DNA from 2 places in the Kitasatospora hibisci genome. Region 1 is predicted to be linked to the other one. Evidence: riboswitches for the same ligand, from Rfam matches in the RefSeq annotation. Region 1 holds a riboswitch; the other holds the start of a gene.
What was found. A riboswitch is a leader RNA that binds a small molecule or an ion and turns the genes downstream of it on or off. The one in region 1 is predicted to bind glycine.
Positions count from the first base shown of each region.

Region 1 (5,379 bases):
AGCCGCCGTAGTAACCGGCCATCACGCCGAGCACGGTGCCGATGGTGTTGGAGAGCAGGGTCGCGCCGAAGGCGACCAGCAGGGAGACCCAGGAGCCCTCGACGATGCGGGAGAGCAGGTCGCGCCCCTGCAGCGGGTCGACGCCCAGCGGGTGGTCGGCGCTCATGCCGCCCCAGTCGCCCATCGGCAGGCCGCCGAGGTTGGCGTCCAGCAGGTCCTGGTTGAGCGCGTCGGGGTCCAGGCCGAAGACCGACTCGATCGGCTTGGCCAGCACGGCGAGCAGGATCAGCAGGATCACCACGACGCCGCCGGCGACGGCGGCCTTGTCCCGCTTGAAGCGGGTCCAGGCGATCTGGCCGAGCGAGCGGCCCTCGATCTTCTTGGCCGGGCTGGCGGCGGCGTCTGCCTCCGGCTCGTTCCCGGCGGTCTTGGTGAGTGCGGTCATGGTCAGTTCGGTCCCCTCGCCGACGGTGGCCGGCCCACGGGTGCCGGTCGCCGGATCGGCGGTACGGCTGGTGCGGACGTGCGGAGGTACGGACATGCGGAGGTACGGGTGCGGTGGATCTCGGCGGTACGTCGTGCGGTCCTGCGTGCGCGGGTACTGCCGCCACGCGGGATGGGCATCGCGTGGATCAAGCTGTCCGCCTGCGCGTTCGCCTTTGTGAGGCGCCAACCACGCGCGGTGCGTTGTTGCAGAACTCTCTGCCATCCGAACTGGCTTGCGCCAGACCTGCCAACCGACAGATGCCCAACTGTGATCTGTCGACATGCACCTCCCGGATCACCGGCATACCCCTCTTCACACAGCTGCACCAAGCATGTCAATATGCCTGCCAGGACTTCCCGGAAATCGTCCGGATATGCGCGAGGGCCCGCCTGACATCACGTCAGACAGGCCCTCGTCGGGGGGTTTTGCGGGTCAGCGCCCGGGGTAGCCGGGCCACGGCTGCTGCGGCGGCGGCTGGCCCTGCCAGCCCTGCGCGGGCGGCTGCGTCCCGTAGGCGTAGCCCGGCCCCGTCTGCGAGGGGTACGGCGGCGGGGGCACCGGCGGGTACGGCCCGGTCGCCGGCCGGCCCTGGCCGCCCGCCTCCCGGTCGTAGAACGGCCGCGCGTTGGCGCGCATCCAGAGCGCCACCGGGTCGTACTCGTCCCCCATCGCCACCGTGGAGACCGCCAGCCCCTCCGGCGCGACCGCGATCGCCCGCTGCATCAGCGCCCGGACGGCCTCCACGGTCGGCGGCGAACTCTCGTACAGGTCCAGCCCGATGGCCAGGTACGGCTCCCCCACCGAGGGCTGCACCCAGGCCCGGCGGAGCGAGCGGACCGCCCGCACCTCGACCGCCTGGCGCTCCAGCAGCGCGAAGAACTGCTGCGCCGGCACCTGCGGCTCACTCAGCTTCAGCGGGCCGGCCGGCAGCCGGTCCAGTCCGGCCGCGATCCGCCGCAGGTCCGCCCAGGGCACCCCGACGCCGCCGCCGGGGGCGTGTGGATTCAGCCAGAGGCCCCAGCGGGTCCGGTAGAGGGAGGCGGCGATCTCGCGCCCGGAGATCACCTCGTGCGCCCGCGTCCAGCCGGAGGCCGCGAGCTGTTCGGGCGAGGTGACCGCCGGCGCGTAGCCGTGCCCGCTGATCTCCATGTTCCCGTACTGGGCGTCCGGGCTCCCCGGCGTCCCGTGCCAGAGCAGCATCCAGACCTGGCCGACGGCCAGCGCCTGCAGCAGCGCCTCGTACGCCTCCCAGCGCTCCGGCGCGACCTCGCGCAGGGCGTGCTCCAGGGCCCTCGGATCCGCGCCGGGGCGCCCGGCGGGTGCCTGGCCCCAGGGCCCCGGTGCACCGCCCGCTACCGCTCCCGCACTCATGCGCCCACCTCGCTGCGCCTCTTCTTCCCTCACCTGGCCGCCGGCCCCGGCGGAGTGTCTGCACGCACCCTATGGGGCGCCACCCACCACCGCCATGCCGGCGTGCCTGCCTGGCCCCTCCGACCCGTGCGCGGGCCGCCCGACCGCGGGCGGGGAGGGGTGCGTCACATCCGTGTGTAGAACGGCTGGACCCGGTTGAGCAACCACTCGACCACGGGGTCCTCCGCGAGGTCGAGCAGCACGAGGTGGACGCCACCGGGCAGCGGCGCGGTTCCCAGCGCCCGGCCCAGCGCCCCGTTCACCGCGGCCGGGTCGGCCGGGGCCGCCGGGTCCAGCTGGACGCCGACGAACATCACGGTCGGCTCGCCCTCGACACTGGCCAGCGCCCGCCGGGCGGTCAGCACGCCCGGCAGCGCCGAGAGCTCCGAGCGGCACGCGGCCAGGAAGTCCTCCGGATCCTCGCCGGGCACCGGCTCGCGCAGCGCCACCCGCCCGCCGGTCGGCGCGTCGGCGGCCTCCCAGCGGTCGTCGCGCGGCCCGCGCCGCAGCTCGGCCACGCCCTGCGGCGGCACCGGGATGCCGACCGCCGCCTCCGGGTTCACCGCGATGCCCACGCCCAGCGGCAGCCCGCGGGCGAACTCCCGGACCGGCGCGATCGCGAAGGCCATCCCCGGTGCCTGCTGCAGGAACACCTCCTGCGAGGAGAAGACCGGCACGTACGGGTCACCGGCCAGCTCGATGGTCGGAAGGTCCAGCGCCTGGCCCTGCGGGTCGGCCCCGGCCGGCAGCGGCACCCACACCTGGCTACGGGCCAGCACCTCGATCACCCGCGGGGTCGCGCCCGGATCGCCGAGCGCGGCGGTGAGCACCTGCTCCAGCTCGTTGGCGGGCCATCCCCCGCCCGGCGGCACCGACTCCGGGCCGCCCCACCCCTGCTGCTGCTCCACCGGGTACCCCATGTGCCCCTAGTACCGCCTCACTGGCTCGTCGACGCGTGCAGCCTAGCGGGCCGACCGGGGCCCCTCTCCCGCCCGGGCGCCGGACGTGCCATGATGTGCGCGGCTACGCGTTCCCGCGGAGGCCGATCCCAAACTCCATACCGGCCGCTCGAACCCGCGCGGGAGAGTCCGGAGTGCCCCCCGAGGGGCGGCACAGCCGGCGCCGAAGGAGCAAGTCCTCCCCGGAATCTCTCAGGCCCCCCTACCGCACGGGTTAGGCAGATCTGGAAAGCGGTGCACGGCCCTGCCGCGCGCCCACCCACGGTGCAAGCCGCCATGCTGTCCTGTTAGCTGGAAACAGCTGCGGGCCCGTGTTGCGGTGAAGCTCTCAGGTTCGACGACAGATGGGGAGACCCAGCCGCCGCATGCCCGCGCGCAGGTCAGGTCCCTCCCCGAGCGGGTCCGGTCCGGCGTGCGCACCCCTGAGTGCCCAGACCGAGGAGTTCCAGGCCATGTCGTCCCTCCGCCTCACCGCGCTCGACGCGCTTCACCGCCGTCTCGGCGCCACCATGACCGACTTCGCCGGCTGGGACATGCCGCTGCGCTACGGCAGCGAGCGCGAGGAGCACCTCGCCGTCCGCACCAAGGCCGGCCTGTTCGACCTCTCCCACATGGGCGAGATCACCGTCACCGGCCCGCAGGCCGGCGAGATGCTGGACCACGCGCTGGTCGGCTTCGTCTCCGCGCTCGGCGTGCTCCGCGCCCGCTACACCATGATCTGCGCCGAGGACGGCGGCATCCTGGACGACCTGATCGTCTACCGCCTGCGCGAGGACGCCTTCCTGGTCGTCGCCAACGCCTCCAACGCCCAGCTGGTGCTGGACGAGCTGATCGCCCGCGCCAAGGGCTACGACGCCGTCGTCACCGACGACCGCGACACCTACGCGCTGATCGCCGTCCAGGGCCCGGAGGCCACCGGCATCCTGGCCGCCACCACCGAGGCCGACCTGCCCGGCCTCAAGTACTACGCCATCCTCCCGGCCCAGGTGGCCGGCCGCGACGTGCTGCTCGCCCGCACCGGCTACACCGGCGAGGACGGCTTCGAGATCTTCTGCAACCCGGGCGACGCCGAGCAGATCTGGAACGCCCTGACCGAGGCCGGCGCCGACCGCGGCCTCGTCCCCTGCGGCCTGTCCTGCCGCGACACGCTGCGTCTGGAGGCCGGCATGCCCCTGTACGGGCACGAGCTCTCCACCGAGCTGACCCCGTTCGACGCCGGCCTCGGCCGGGTCGTCCGGTTCGACAAGACCACCAACGAGGGCGCGTTCGTCGGCCGGAAGGCACTGGAGAAGGCCGCCGCCGAGGCCGAGGCCAACCCGCCGCGGGTCCTGGTCGGCCTGGTCTCCGAGGGCAAGCGGGTGCCGCGCGCCGAGTACACCGTGGTCTCCACCGAGGGCGAGCCGATCGGCCGGATCACCTCCGGCGCCCCCTCCCCCACGCTGGGCAAGCCGATCGCGATCGCGTACGTGGACGCGGCGCACGCCGCCCCCGGCACCACCGTCGCGGTGGACGTGCGCGGCAAGCACGAGCCGGTCCGGGTCGTGGCGCTGCCCTTCTACAAGCGCGCTCGCTGACCCCTTCCCCTTCCCGAGGCGCGTCCGCCCGACGGGCCGCTTCGTCGTACCCGCTTCCCATCCTGGAGAATGACGCCATGAGCAACCCCCAGCACCTGCAGTACACCAAGGAGCACGAGTGGCTGACCGCCGCCGAGGGCGGTGTCTCCACGGTCGGCATCACCGCGCACGCGGCCGATGCGCTCGGTGACATCGTCTACGTGCAGCTGCCCGAGGTCGGCGACGCCGTGACCGCCGGTGAGACCTGTGGCGAGCTGGAGTCGACCAAGTCGGTCAGCGACCTGTACTCCCCGGTCACCGGTGAGGTCACCGAGGTCAACCAGGACGTCCTGGACGACAACTCGCTGGTCAACAGCGCCCCGTTCGAGGGCGGCTGGCTGTTCAAGGTCCGCGTCGAGGCCACCGACGAGCTGCTGAGCGCCGACGAGTACGACGCGCTGACCAACCCGCAGGCCTGAGCCCTGCCGGGGCGGCCGCCGCACCGCGGCCGCCCCGGCGCCGGCCCCGCCCTCCCGTACTCCCTCCTCCCGGGAAGACCACACCATGACGGTTCTCAACCAGTCCCTGCACGCCCTCGACCCGGAGATCGCCGCCGCGGTCGACGCCGAGCTGCACCGCCAGCAGACCACCCTGGAAATGATCGCCTCCGAGAACTTCGCCCCGGTGGCGGTCATGGAGGCCCAGGGCTCGGTGCTGACCAACAAGTACGCCGAGGGCTACCCCGGCCGCCGCTACTACGGCGGCTGCGAGCACGTCGACGTCGTCGAGCAGATCGCGATCGACCGGATCAAGGCCCTGTTCGGCGCCGAGCACGCCAACGTCCAGCCGCACTCCGGCGCGCAGGCCAACGCCGCCGCCATGTTCGCCCTGATCCAGCCGGGCGACACGATCCTGGGCCTGAGCCTGGCCCACGGCGGCCACCTGACCCACGGCATGAAGATCAACTTCT
Region 1 is NZ_CP171642.1:2,958,346-2,963,724, forward strand. It holds gene ACF9IK_RS12565 (ABC transporter permease) at 1-445, opposite strand, end outside; gene ACF9IK_RS12570 (enhanced serine sensitivity protein SseB C-terminal domain-containing protein) at 920-1,858, opposite strand; gene ACF9IK_RS12575 (enhanced serine sensitivity protein SseB C-terminal domain-containing protein) at 2,023-2,817, opposite strand; glycine riboswitch at 2,967-3,074, shown strand; gene gcvT (glycine cleavage system aminomethyltransferase GcvT) at 3,309-4,430, shown strand; gene gcvH (glycine cleavage system protein GcvH) at 4,508-4,888, shown strand; gene glyA (serine hydroxymethyltransferase) at 4,974-5,379, shown strand, end outside.

Region 2 (5,379 bases), 1.5 Mb from region 1:
GATCGCCGCCGAGCCCCACGGCGCGGCCGAGATCGGGCCGACGCCGGTGGCCGGGCCGGCCTCCTCCTGCAGCGGGTGGTTGGGCAGGTACGGCGCGAGGTGCGCGCGCACCGCGACCGGGCCGACGCCCGGGCCGCCGCCGCCGTGCGGGATGCAGAAGGTCTTGTGCAGGTTCAGGTGCGAGACGTCCGCGCCGAACTTGCCGGGCTTGGCCAGGCCGACCAGGGCGTTGAGGTTGGCGCCGTCGACGTACACCTGGCCGCCGGCCTCGTGCACCATGCCGCAGATCTCGGTGATCTGGGTCTCGTACACACCGTGGGTGGACGGGTAGGTGACCATCAGCACCGAGAGGCTGTCCCGGTGCTGCTCGATCTTGGCCTTGAGGTCCTCGACGTCGACGTCGCCGTCGACCAGGGTCTTCACCACGACCACGCGCATGCCGGCCATCACCGCGGAGGCCGCGTTGGTGCCGTGCGCGGAGGACGGGATCAGGCAGACGTCGCGCTGCGTGTCGCCGTTGGCGTGGTGGTAGGCACGGACGGCCAGCAGGCCGGCCAGCTCACCCTGGGAGCCGGCGTTCGGCTGGATCGAGACGGCGTCGTAGCCGGTCACCTCGACCAGCTGCTGCTCCAGCTGGCGGATCAGGGTCAGGAAGCCCTGCGCCTGGTCGATCGGCGCGAACGGGTGCAGCTGGCCGAACTCCGGCCAGGTCACCGGCTCCATCTCGGTGGTCGCGTTGAGCTTCATGGTGCAGGAGCCCAGCGGGATCATGCCGCGGTCCAGCGCGTAGTCGCGGTCCGAGAGGCGGCGCAGGTAGCGCAGCATGGCGGTCTCGGAGCGGTGGCTGTGGAAGACCGGGTGGGTCAGGTACTCGTCCTCGCGCAGCAGCGCGGCCGGCAGCGCGTCGGCGCTCTCCGCGACCTCCACGCCCTCGACGCCGAACGCGGCCCAGACGCCCGCCAGGTGCTCGCGGGTGGTGGTCTCGTCGGTGGAGGCCGAGATCCGGTCCTCGCCGTCCTGGTACACGTTGACGCCGTTGGCGCGCGCGGCGGCGGCGATCTCGGCGGCGCGGCCGGGGACCACCGCGGTCACGGTGTCGAAGAACTCGCCGTGCAGCAGCTCGACGCCGCCGGCCCGCAGGCCCTCGGCGAGGGCGGCGGCGTAGCGGTGGGTGCGGCGGGCGATGTCGGCCAGGCCGTCCGGGCCGTGGTAGACCGCGTACATCGAGGCCATCACGGCCAGCAGCACCTGGGCGGTGCAGATGTTGCTGGTGGCCTTCTCGCGGCGGATGTGCTGCTCACGGGTCTGCAGCGCCAGGCGGTAGGCGCGGTTGCCGTCGGCGTCGACCGAGACGCCGACCAGCCGGCCCGGGAGCGAACGGGCGTACTCGGCACGCACCGAGAGGTAGCCGGCGTGCGGGCCGCCGAAGCCCATCGGCACACCGAAGCGCTGCGAGGTGCCGCAGGCGATGTCGGCGCCCAGCGAGCCCGGGGACTTCAGCAGCGTCAGCGCCAGCAGGTCGGCGGCGACGGCGACGATCGCACCGAGGCCGTGCGCCTGCTCGATGACGGCGGTGAGGTCGCGGACCACGCCGGTGGCACCCGGGTACTGCAGCAGCACGCCGAAGACGCCGCGCTCGGCGACCTCGGCCGGGATGCCCTCGGACAGGTCTGCGACGACGACCTCGACACCGGTCGGCACGGCGCGGGTGTTGATCACCGCGACGGTCTGCGGCAGGGTCTCGGCGTCGACCAGGAAGACGCCGCCCTTGACCTTGGTCACGCGGCGGGCCAGGGCCATCGCCTCGGCGGCCGCGGTGCCCTCGTCCAGCAGAGAGGAGCCGGAGGTGGGCAGGCCGGTCAGGTCGGAGACCAGGGTCTGGAAGTTGAGGAGCGCCTCCAGGCGACCCTGCGAGATCTCCGGCTGGTACGGCGTGTACGCGGTGTACCAGGCCGGGTTCTCCAGGACGTTGCGCAGGATCACCGGCGGGGTGAACGTGCCGTAGTACCCCAGACCGATCATCGGCTGGAGCACCCGGTTGCGGCCGGCCAGCTCGCGCAGCTCGGCCAGAACCTGCGCCTCGCTGCGGCCGGCGGGCAGGTCCAGCCCGGTGATGGAGCGGATCGCCTCGGGCACGGCGGTGGCGGCGAGCTCGTCCAGCGAGCCGTAGCCGACCTGCGCCAGCATCTTCTCCTGCGCGGCGGCGTCGGGGCCGATGTGGCGGTTCTCGAAGGGGCTGGCCAGCTCAAGTTCGGTGAGGGTCGAGGCGCCGGTGGGGCGTCCCGCGTTCGGCTGGGCGTTCATGTGGTCGAGGCCTCCTGGTCACGGACCGGCGGGGGTACGCACGCCGGGCGGCTCCGCCGCTGCGGACAACAGCGGTTCGGCCCGACAGGCGAACCCGACAGGCCTCCCCCTCTGTCATCGGGACCTGAGAGCTTCGCCCGCACGGGGCGCGGGGGCACCCGTCGGCTTGCACCGTCGGTGAGGGTGGTCGCCGTCGGCTCCCTCGCCGGCGGTCCTGCCCTGCTTTCCAGAGTGACCTATCCCACACGGTACGGATGCCTGAGAGATTCCGGGGAGGAGTTGCTCCTTCGGCGCCCCGACCGGCGTTCTCCGACGTCGGGGACTCTCCCGAGCGGGCTCGGCGGTCGCGCCCAGGGTACCAGCGGGAGGCGGTTCGATCACGGGTGTGCCGGGTCACTCGGCCGCCGCACGGGTGCCCCGTACGGAGCAGTGCGGGGCCCGTCCGGCGGCTCCCCGGTCGCGGGCGTCCGGTTCATGGCTTTTGGTGTGAAGTGGCGGTGTCGGACGGGCGGGCCGGCCGCCGGCCTGCGGGAGTTCCGCAGGCGCAGCGCACTGGAGGAAAGAGTGCAGACCGATATCGACCCCCGGGACCTCATCGGCCACAAGGCGGTCGACCGCAACGGAGACAAGATCGGCACGGTCGACGAGGTGTACCTGGACGACGCCACCGGGCAGCCCGAGTGGGCCGCCGTCCGGACCGGCATCTTCGGCCGGGACGCCTTCGTCCCCCTGACCACGAGCGAGTTCTCCGGCGACGAGCTGAGGGTTCCGTACGACAAGTCGCTGGTGAAGGAGTCACCGGACTTCGGCGTGGGCCAGCACCTGTCGCCCGCCCAGGAGCTCCAGCTGTACCGCTACTACGGGCTGGACACCGCGCTGGACGGCAACCGGTCGAACGGGGCGGGCTCCGGCTCGCAGCCCGCCGACCTGGACTTCGGCACCGTGCCCGCCGGCACGGCCGCGGCCGCCGGTACCACCGCGGCCACCACGAAGCCGGCCGCCACCAAGCCGGCCGCCTTCCACCCGGCCGACACGGCCGCCCCCGCCCATCACACCAGCCCGGCGGCCGATCTCGGCAAGCCGTCCGAACACGCCACGGAGGCCCACGTGCGGACCCTCGACAGCACCGCACCGGCCGCCGCCCCGGCGACACCCGCGGCCCCCGAGACGCGTCCGCAGGTCTCGGTCCCGACCGCCCCGGCGGTGCCCGTCGCCGCGACGACGGCGGCCCCGGACACGACGGCCACCCCCGGCACCACGGCCCCCGCCGCTCCGCTGGAGATCACCTGCCGCGAGGAGCGGCTGGACATCACCACCGAGTGGCACGTGCTCGGCACCGCGAAGCTGCGCAAGTACGTCACCAGCGAGCCGGTGGAGCGCCGGGTGCCGGTGGTGCGCGAGCGGGTCCGGGTCGAGCGGATGCCGGTCGGCGACACGGAGCGGGCCGCTCTCAGCGACAAGGAGATCGCCGAGGCGGTGGAGGAGGTGACGCTCCGCGAGGAGCGGCCGGTGGTCCGCAAGTACCTGGCCCCCATCGAACGGGTGCGCCTGGTGGTCGAGCGCTACACCACCGAGGAGGTGGTCCGGGACGAGCTGCGCCGGGAGCAGGTCGAGGTGCACGACGACACCGCCCCCGCCGCCGACCGCTCCGCCGCCTCGGGCTCCGGCCACTCCGCCGCCCCCGGGTCGCCGGCCTCGACCTCGGCCGAGCACTCGTCGTCCGACGCGCCGTCCCACCCGGCCCCCCTCAGGCCGCTGGCCTGAGCCCTCCCCTCTCGACCCGAAGGACCCCGGGCCCGGCCCGGGGTCCTTCGACTTTGCCAAAGCTTCACCGATCGATATTTGACACAATGAAGTATCTCCCGGCATGGTTGCTTCAGTTCATTCACTATGTACGGGAGGAAGCAACCGTGAGTGAGGCACCCCAGCCCACCACCGCGGCCGAGAAGCAGAGCAGCGCCCGGGTCCTGCCGGCCCTGATTCTGGCGATGCTGTCGTTCAGCGTGGTGCAGACCGCGGTCGTCCCGATCCTGCCCTCGCTGGCCAAGGAGCTCAGCGTCTCCGGCTCCAGCATCACCTGGCTGATGACGGCCAACCTGCTCTCCGCCGCCGTGCTCACCCCCCTGCTGGGCCGGTTCGGCGACCTGCGCGGCCGCAAGCCGATGCTGCTGATCTCGCTGACCGGCCTGGTGGCCGGCTCCGCGCTGGCCGTCAGCACCCACTCCTTCACCTGGCTGGTCGTCGCCCGCGTCCTCCAGGGCGCCGGCGGCGGCGTGCTCCCGCTGGCCATCAGCATCGTCCGCGACGAGCTGCCGAAGCAGAAGGTCACCGGCGGCGTCGCCGCCATCAGCGCCTCGATGGGCGTCGGCAGCGGCCTCGGCCTCGTCGCCACCGGTCTCCTGCTGGAGCACTGGAGCTACAAGTCCATCTTCTGGATGGGCCTGGTCTTCGGCCTGATCGCGGTCGCCCTGGTCGCCCTTCGGGTGCCCACCGACCCGGTCACCGACAAGGACGGCGGTGCCGACCCGCTCGGCGCGATCACGCTGGCCGGCTGGCTCTCCGCCCTGCTGGTCGCGGTCAGCCAGGGCAACAACTGGGGCTGGACCTCCACCCGCACGCTCGGCCTGTTCGCCGTCGCCGCCGTGGTCGCCCTGATCTGGGGCGTCATCGAGGTCAAGGTGAAGCACCCGCTGGTGGACATGAAGATGATGTCCCGCCCGGCCGTCGCCTTCACCAACCTCGCCGGCCTGCTGATCGGCTTCGGGATGTACGGCTCGTTCATGGTGATCAGCAACTTCGCCCAGACCCCGGAGAAGCTCACCCACTACGGCTTCACCGCCACCGTGCTGCACGCCGGTGTGATGCTGCTGCCGTCCGCCATCGGCTCGATGGTCGCCGCCCCGCTGGGCGCCCTGCTGATCGCCCGTCGCGGCCCGCGCCTGCCGCTGGTCCTCGGCGGCGTGCTCGGCGCCGTCGCCATGGCCTACCTGGCCGTGCGGCACAGCCACGAGGGCGACATCTACACTGCTTCGGCGATCTTCGGCCTGGGCATCGGCCTCGCCTTCTCGGCCATGC
Region 2 is NZ_CP171642.1:1,429,372-1,434,750, forward strand. It holds gene gcvP (aminomethyl-transferring glycine dehydrogenase) at 1-2,304, opposite strand, end outside; glycine riboswitch at 2,541-2,644, opposite strand; gene ACF9IK_RS06100 (PRC and DUF2382 domain-containing protein) at 2,869-4,068, shown strand; gene ACF9IK_RS06105 (MFS transporter) at 4,215-5,379, shown strand, end outside.
Region 2: linked by a shared signal. The riboswitch ahead of gcvP (aminomethyl-transferring glycine dehydrogenase) and the one ahead of gcvT (glycine cleavage system aminomethyltransferase GcvT) in region 1 are both predicted to bind glycine.